2 regions of the Bradyrhizobium sp. CB82 genome follow, and region 2 is predicted to be linked to the other one. Evidence: predicted binding sites of a transcription regulator. Region 2 holds the regulator's gene; the other holds the start of a gene.
What was found. Region 2 encodes LexA, which represses DNA repair genes until DNA is damaged. Its sites were predicted from a motif close to TGTTCNNNNTGTGTTCNG; they were not measured.
Positions count from the first base shown of each region.

Region 1: the regulator LexA is predicted to act here: its motif matches at 1,627-1,644, upstream of QA640_RS03845 (ATP-dependent Clp protease adaptor ClpS).

Region 1 is NZ_CP121650.1:823,189-827,401, forward strand. It holds gene QA640_RS03845 (ATP-dependent Clp protease adaptor ClpS) at 1-1,594, opposite strand, end outside; gene QA640_RS03850 (MDR family MFS transporter) at 1,721-3,220, opposite strand; gene QA640_RS03855 (HlyD family secretion protein) at 3,282-4,213, opposite strand, start outside.
Region 2 is NZ_CP121650.1:5,144,952-5,149,164, forward strand. It holds gene glp (gephyrin-like molybdotransferase Glp) at 102-1,313, shown strand; gene lexA (transcriptional repressor LexA) at 1,489-2,187, shown strand; gene QA640_RS25070 (hypothetical protein) at 2,790-3,227, shown strand; partial or broken gene QA640_RS25075 (ComEC/Rec2 family competence protein) at 3,236-4,213, opposite strand, start outside.

The DNA.
Region 1 (4,213 bases), 4.3 Mb from region 2:
GGCTCGCCTGTGCCAGCCGCCGCATCAATTCCTTGATGAAGGCACAGCTCGTGCCCTCGCTGCGGCGCGCCGCCTCGGTGACGATCACGTCATCGAGCGGTAGTCCCTTGCCGTAGAGCCGAACCAGCTTGCTGCGGCCGATCTCGTCGGGAAGAGGCACTTCGATGGCCTGATCGATCCGGCCGGGTCGGCCGGCGAGTGCACCTTCGAGGTCCTCCGGCCGGTTCGTGGTCAGGACGAACAGGATGTCCGCATCCTCCTTCAGCCCGTCCATCTCATTGAGCAGTTTGTTTAGCAGAGTCTCCTCGCACGGCCCCATGTCGTGGCGATCGCGGGCGATGAGATCGACATCCTCGATCACCACCATCGACGGCTGGAGAAGCCGCGCCAGGCTCATATAGGCGCCGAGAAGGCCCATTTGCTCGGCGGTGATGATCAGCGTCGTATGCCCGGGCAAATGCGTCGCGAGATAGCGGATCGTATGCGTCTTGCCTGTGCCCGGCGGGCCGTACAGCAAGATGCCCTTGCGCGTCGACTGGCTGAGCCGGCGCAAATGATCGCGGGTGCCGACGAATCTCAGGACGTTGCGGTCAAGCAGCCGCAAGGTCTGCTCCGGCAGGATCACCTCGTCGCGTGCCACCGGCGGCAGGCGGTGTACGGTGATGCCGCGCGAGCGGCCGCGATAGTCGCTATCGGCGTCGAGCGAGAGGATCTTGCCACGATAGGTGCGCGCGGCCTGCACGGCCTGCTCCAGCTCGCCGAAGCATCGCTGGACCAGGACCACGCCCGCAGCGCCCGAGGGCACGGCGATTTCGATCCGGATTCCGGGCTCACGGCTGTATTCGCGATGCGCGCAGAGCAGCACCGCGTAGCGGAGATCGCCCTGCACGCACAGCCACAGCCCGTTGTCGAGGCACTTGACCGGACTCTTCTCGCCAACGTCGACATCGAAATACTGGAGCGGCGCAATCGCCTGCGCATGGCGACCGTCACGCAGAAGCCGTGCAATCGACAGCGTCTCGTAGCGTTGCTCGTCGTTGATGCCGAACAGCCGGAGGGCGGAGGCGAACAGCCGGTCGATGGCCGCCTGGACGTCTGCGCGCATGTGTCCCGGAAACTGGCGGACCGTGGTCACGAGCTTGCTGCGTGGAACGCCGGCAAAATGCCAATCCAGAACCTCGCAGGCATGCTCGAACTCCTTTTCCGGTTCATTGCCGGTGTTGCCCGCCGCGCGCATGCAGTCGCTGCACAGCCAGATCGTACGGCTTCCGAGCCGCACGTCGGTCTGCGCCTCGGGCTTGCCGCAAAGCTCGCAAATTGTCTTGACCGGCTCGAGCGTGATCCTCAGGCCATGACCTGCAAACTGAATGTGCTGGAGCGCGGATTTCAGCAGTGCATCGGCGACGGATCGCGGGTAGGGGCCGCAACCGACTCGTTGCTCCCGCTCAATCCGGGTCATCAGCGCGACCGCGTCGCGTTCCGACTTGCCGAAAACCCGGCGTAGCAACTCGATCACAAATTCTTCCGGCGTATCTTCGTCGTCGTGGATCACGAGCTGGGCCGGGCCGCTATCGCCGTGCATATCACTCATCATGAAAATAACTCTCACTACAACCTATACTTGAATGGAACAAAGTAAGAACACAAAAACGAGCGGCCGTCAAGCGTGACGGCCACCAAAAAAATGGATCAACGCCGTTGCCGACCAATTGGCTGGCGCCTAATGCGCCGGCCCGCCCGCTGCCTTCACGCGATGCGTCAGCAGGACTGCGATCGCGGCCAGCACCAGCACCACGCCGATCACGGCAAAAGTGTCGGAAAAGCCCATCACCAGCGCCTGGCGCTTGACCAGCTTGCCAACCGCGATGACGGCCTGCTCGTGCGCGGCGTTCGGGTCGGGCACCCCGTGGCCCATGAAATAGTTCGTGAGCTGCGCGATGCGGCCACGAACCTCTTCGCGGCCGAGCGTGACGGATTGGCCGATGATGTTGGAATGAAATTGCTCGCGCTTGGTGACGATGGTTGCGAGTACCGCGGTGCCGATCGCGCCGCCGAGGTTGCGCATCATGTTGGAGATGCCGGAGGCAGCGGCAGCATCCTGCGGCGCGACGCTGCCGAGGCTCAGCGCGGAGAGCGGCGCCAGCGTGAGCGCTTGCCCCACCGCACGCACGATATTGGGAAGCATGAGCTGGTCGCCTGAATAGTCGAGCGACATCTCGATATTCATGAAGGAGCTCGTCGCGAAGAGGAGCAGGCCGACCACGGCGATATGGCGGGCGTCGAACCGCTGCATCAGTTTCGGCACCAAGGGGATCAGGAGAAGCTGTGGCAGGCCGGTCCAGGCCAGCACGTTGCCGATCTGCTCGGCATTGTAGCCCTGGACCTGGCCGAGATAGGCGGGCAACAGGTAGACCGAGCCGAACAGGGCGAAGCCGAGGAAGACCGCGGCGATCGTACCGACGCCGAAATTCCATTGCGTGAGCAGCCGCAAGCGCAAGAGCGGTTTCTCCACGACCAGCTCGATCCAGATGAATAGTGAAAGACTGATCGCGGCGATAACGGCAAGCCGCACGATGAAGGGCGAGCCGAACCAGTCGTCCTTGTTGCCCTCCTCGAGCACTGCCTGGAGGGATGCGAGGCCGATCGCCATGGTCACGATGCCGAACCAGTCACCTTCGCGCAGCAGGGTGAGCTGAAGCGGCTGGCGCTCCAGCGTGAAGAACAGCGTGGTGACCATGACAGCCGTCGGCACGACGTTGACGAAGAAGATGGTCTGCCAGCCGTAGTTCTCGGTGAGATAGCCGCCGATGGTCGGGCCGATCGCGGGCGCAAATGTCACCGCGAGCGAAAACATCGCCAGCCCAATCGGCTGCTGGCCCTTGGGCAGCCTGGTGAAGACGAGCGTGAAGGCCATCGGGATCAGCACGCCGCCGAAGAAGCCCTGCAAGCCGCGCATCGCGATCATCGAGGGCAGGTCGTGGGTGAAGGCGCAGGCGACGGAGAATGCCGCAAACAGCGTCGCGAAGCTCAAGATGATGTTACGGAACGAGAACACGCGCGACAAATAGTCGGTGAGCGGGATGACGATGATCTCGCCGATCAGATAGGACGTCGATATCCACGAGCCGTTGTCGACGCCAGTGCCGATGCCGCCCTCGATGTTGAGCAGCGAGGCGTTGGTGATCTGGATGTTCAGGATCGCCATGAAGGCGCCGATCATCGCCGCGAAGACGGCGATCCAGATCGTGGCGCTGGCGCGGTTCGGATCGGCGATGACGCGATCAGGCGTCGCGGCCGGAATCGAGCGTGTGGGCGCGGGGATTGAGAGGCTGTTGGACATGGCGCGACCCTCCTGAGGTCTGCTTTGCCTTGGGTGCAGTCGTAGCTAGCGTGGCCGGCGCGCTGGAGCGCGTCGCAATCCTGGGAATGACGGACATTCCCGGCCGCAGCGCGATCAACGGCGTGCTCTCGGCATCCAGCGCGATCTTGACCGGGATGCGCTGCACCACCTTGGTGAAATTGCCGGTGGCGTTGTCGGGCGGCAGCAGCGCGAATTCCTGGCCGCTTGCCGGTGCGATGGAATCGACGTGACCGTGCACGAGCCTGCCCGGGAAGGTATCGACCTCGATCTCGACCTCTTGGCCCGCATGTACGTTGGTGAGCTGGGTTTCCTTGAAATTCGCAATGACGTAGGCGCCGGATGAAGGCACCAGCGACATCAGCTGCGTTCCGGCCTGGACAAATTGGCCGGTCCGCAAGGTGCGATTACCGACCACGCCGTCGATCGGAGCCGTGATCGCGGTGTAGCCGAGATTGAGCTCGGCCTGTCGTTGCAGCGCGCCTGCGCGCGCCGCGGCGGCCTCGGCCTGCGCGAGCTCGGCCTTGAGCAGGCCGGTTTGCTTGCGCGCGGAGATGAGGTTCGCGGTGTCGCGTTGGATCGCTGCATCCGCGCCGGCATCTCGCGCCTGCGCCTGCTGCGCGTTCTGCACGCTGCCAAAGCCGGTCGAGGCAAGATCCGTGTAGCGCTTGTTCTCCTGGCTCGCGAACGTCTTGGCGGCGTTGTCGACATCCAGTGTCGCCTTCGCCGCCGCGATCACCGCCTCCTGGATCTCAAGCTGGGCCTGCTTGCTCGCAACCGTCGCGTTCGCGGCGGCGACATCGGCCCTCGCCTGGTCGAGTGCGACCTTGAAGTCGCGGTCATCGATCCGGGCCA
Region 2 (4,213 bases):
TCACTTCCGCCCCGTCTGCCTGTCTTTTGCTTCGACGCCTGCACTCGGCTAGAACGCTGAGCCCGACCGGGATGTTGATTTTCCATGCAGGAGTTTTGTCCGTGGCCCTGATGCCGGTGTCTGATGCGCTCGCGGCAGTGCTGGCGGGCGTCGAGCCCGTGGCGGAGGAGATGGTCGCACTGGAAGCCGCCTACCATCGCGTGCTGGCGCGCGATGTGGCGGCGCGGCGCACGCAGCCGCCGCAGGCGATGTCGGCAATGGACGGCTATGCGGTGCGCGCGGCCGATGCGGCGACGGTGGACGCAGAGCTCACCGTGATCGGCGAGGTCGCGGCCGGTCGACCGTTCACCGGCGTGGTGGGCGCGGGTGAAGCAGTGCGGATCTTCACCGGCGGCGTGGTCCCCGATGGCGCCGATGCGGTGGTGATCCAGGAAGACACGGTCGCCGACGACAGGCGCGTCACGATCAAGGAGGCCGCGATCGTTGGTCGGCACATCCGTCCGGCCGGCGTCGATTTCCACGAGGGCGAGGTGCTTCTGAGGACAGGAGCCCGGCTCACCGAACGAGACCTGTCGCTGGCGGCCGGCATGAACCACCCGGCGCTTGCCGTCCGCCGCCGGCCCAAGGTCGCGATCCTCGCGACCGGCGACGAGCTGGTGATGCCGGGTTCGACGCCCGGCGCGGGCCAGATCGTCTTTTCCAACGGCTACGCCCTGCATGCACTGGCGCGGGCCGAGGGTGCCGAAACGATCGATCTCGGCATTGCCGCCGATACCGTTGCGGCGACCACGGCCGGCATCCGCCGGGGCCGCGAGAGCGGCGCCGACATCCTGATCACGACCGGCGGGGCTTCGGTCGGCGACCACGATCTGGTCAGGCCGGCGCTTCAGGCCGAAGGCTTCGAGATGGCGTTCTGGAAGATTGCGATGCGGCCGGGCAAGCCGATGATGCACGGCCACCTCGGCGCGATGCGGGTGATCGGCCTGCCCGGCAATCCGGTCTCGTCTTATGTCTGCGGCTTCCTGTTCATGGTGCCATTGATTCGCGCGCTTGCAGGCCGCTCTGGCGTCCATCACCGCCGCGAGCGCGCCGTGCTTGGGTGCGACGTCGGGCCTAACGACGTCCGCGAGGACTATCTGCGCGCCCGGCTCGAGGAGCGCGAGGACGGCACGCTGGTGGCCCTTCCCGTCAACCACCAGGACTCCTCGCTGCTTGCGAATCTTGCTGCCGCACAAGCACTTCTCGTGCGCGCACCGTTCGCGCCGAAGGCCGAGGCAGGCACACCTTGCGAGGTGTTGCGGCTGCCCTTGTAAGGGCGATCTGATTCGCGCATGACGCGAACTTCGCTGCGTTCACCCAAAATTAAGTGGTTGCGGAACACATATCGAACATATAGTGTCCGTTCATGATTTGTTTCGAGCATCTAGCGGCTTCTGCTGAATCCGACGTCTCGGAATCGAACGACGTCAACCGGGGGACTTGGTCGAGATGTTAACGCGCAAACAATACGAGCTTCTGCGGTTCATCAGTGAGCGCCTCAAGGAAAGCGGCGTGCCGCCCTCCTTCGACGAAATGAAGGACGCGCTGGATCTGCGCTCGAAGTCGGGCATCCACCGCCTGATCACCGCGCTCGAAGAGCGCGGCTTCATCCGTCGTCTGCCCAATCGCGCGCGCGCCATCGAGGTCATCAAGCTGCCCGAGCTTCAGGCGGCAGGCGCCGGCCGCCGCGGCTTCACGCCGAGCGTCATCGAGGGCAATCTCGGCAAGGTGCGGGGCCCAAGCGCTCCCGCCGACGAGGGCGAGCGTCCGGTCGCCGTGCCCGTGATGGGACGGATCGCGGCCGGTACGCCGATCGAGGCATTGCAAACCCGTAGCCACACCATCAGCGTCCCTCCGGACATGCTCGGCTCGGGCGAGCACTACGCGCTCGAAGTGCGCGGCGATTCGATGGTCGATGCTGGCATCCTGGATGGCGACATGGCGCTGATCCAGCGCAACGAGACCGCCGATACCGGCGACATCGTGGTGGCGCTGATCGACGACGAGGAGGCAACGCTCAAGCGCTTTCGCCGCCGCGGTGCGTCGATCGCGCTGGAGCCCGCCAACACCGCCTATGAGGTGCGCATCCTGCCGCCGAACCGGGTGAAGATTCAGGGCAAACTGATCGGGCTGTACCGGAAGTATTGATTGCCCTCGTCCGGCAGATTGCCGGTCATCGCGCGGCGCCGCGGGGCGGACGGATTGTCCGCTCCGGGTGGATAGCATTTTCGCTTCCTCCGATTATCCCCACACCCTGCGCAGAGCCACATCCTCGAGCGCTGCAGGCGCGAAAGCGCTTTGCACAATGCAGAGGACAAAGCCATGCGACAGATGATTTTCAGCGTGATCTCGGCAGCGCCTTGATCGCGGGATCGGCTTCCGCGAGCGACGCAGCGCAGCACCACCATGCCGTCCGCAAGACGGAGCACGCGGCAAGCGCGCCATTCCGCAATTGCAGCAATGCGATCGCACCTGCCGCGCCGGCGAGGTGGCCCCCTACGGGGTACTCGGCTCCTGCCGGCCAGTGATAAAAGCTCGGATGTGTGAATGGTGTAAACCAAGATAGAGTCGCAGCGAGAGGCTTTGTTCCTCGTTCGCCGGGAAAGATCAGGAAAGATAATGTGATCGGGCGGCGCGCAGACGGGCCGCAGATTTGCCCACAAACGCGATACACTCGAAGGCTTCCACTCTGATAGAGGCCTGCGCCTCCGGGGGGCGCGGACCTGCTATCTCGCATGAGGAGCACTCCGATGTGTGACTACAGCCTACATGCCGTTGCGACCCGCCCCGCTCAAGTCGGCGAGACGATCGTCACGACAACTTTCCGCGGCACCTCGACGCGTGGATTTGCGTCGGAGCGTGATCTCTCGGTTGCCGTCTGCCTCCTGCCCGGCACCGAGCTCGCCTTCGCCGACAACGTCCGCTACGACAATCGCTGGATCTGGACGCGCACCGTCAACTCCCGCGTCGGCAAGTTCGGCAAGGTCGATCCGCACATTCCTGATCGTCATCATGATGCGATCGAATTCCCCGACGGCAACTACGTGCTGGTGACGCAACTCGTCGAAGGCCAGCGTGCCACCGTTCTGCAATTGCCGGTGACGCAGCCGCTCGGCGAGAAGACAGAGCAGCCGGCCGTCGAGCAGCACACGACCACGACGACCCCGACACGTCTGCCGATCGGCTGACGCGTCTTTTAATCCTCGGCCTGCAGGTCGGCCTCCGACGGCGTAGCGTCCTTGCTGTGTAACGTGGCCGGCCGCGGTGCGAGGCTGAGCTCGAAATCGCTATCGCCGGCCCCGGCCGGCGACCAGGGGCGGTTTGCGCCCCTTGCTTTTGCCGTTTGCAGCGTGAACCCGTCGCCGCTCCGCGACAGCGCGAGGGCGCCCTGCGTCTTCAGACGCTCGCGATCCACGACCATCGCCGCGCAATCTGGCGCGGACGGTTTCACCGTCACCACCAGCGCTGCCCGGCCGCAATCATCCGCTAGCGCATCGACGCGCAGCGAGAGCGCGACCAGGCGACCATCGGCGAGCGGCGTTACGCAGCCGGCCTCGTCGCATGAGACGCCGTGGGCGAGCGAGGTATCGGTCGCGCTGCGCGGATCGGCATCGGCGGCAAGCCACTCCTTGAGGAGGAAATTGTCCTTGCCGGTCCGGATCAGGTGCAGCCGGCCGTCCTTGCCGCGCACCGCGACGCTGTGGCCATCGCCTGCGATCAGGATGTCGGGCTGGCGCATATGCAGCGCCCAGCCAAGCGCGAGCGCCAGCACGATGACGCCGGTCCAGCGCAGCGGCGTCCGCAACAGGCCCATCACGATGAGGCCGATGCTGGCGGCAATCAACGGTCCGGTACCGAATGCCGCGACGCGGCCGACTGCGCCCGGCAAGGCCGCCACCCAACGCGCGACTGCGATCATCCAGTCGATGCCGATCCCCATCAACCACCAGAACACGCCGTCGAGTCCGAACGGCGCCGCGATCAAGCCCAACAGGCCGGCGGGCATCACCAGCGCAGAGACCACCGGCATCGCCGCGAGATTGGCGAGCACGCCGAACGGCGTGATGCGATGGAAATGGAAGGCGGCGTAGGGCGTGGTCGCAAGTCCCGCGATCAGCGAGGCCATCAGCAGCATGACGAGCTCGCGGCCGCCCCACAGCGCGATGCGGGCGGT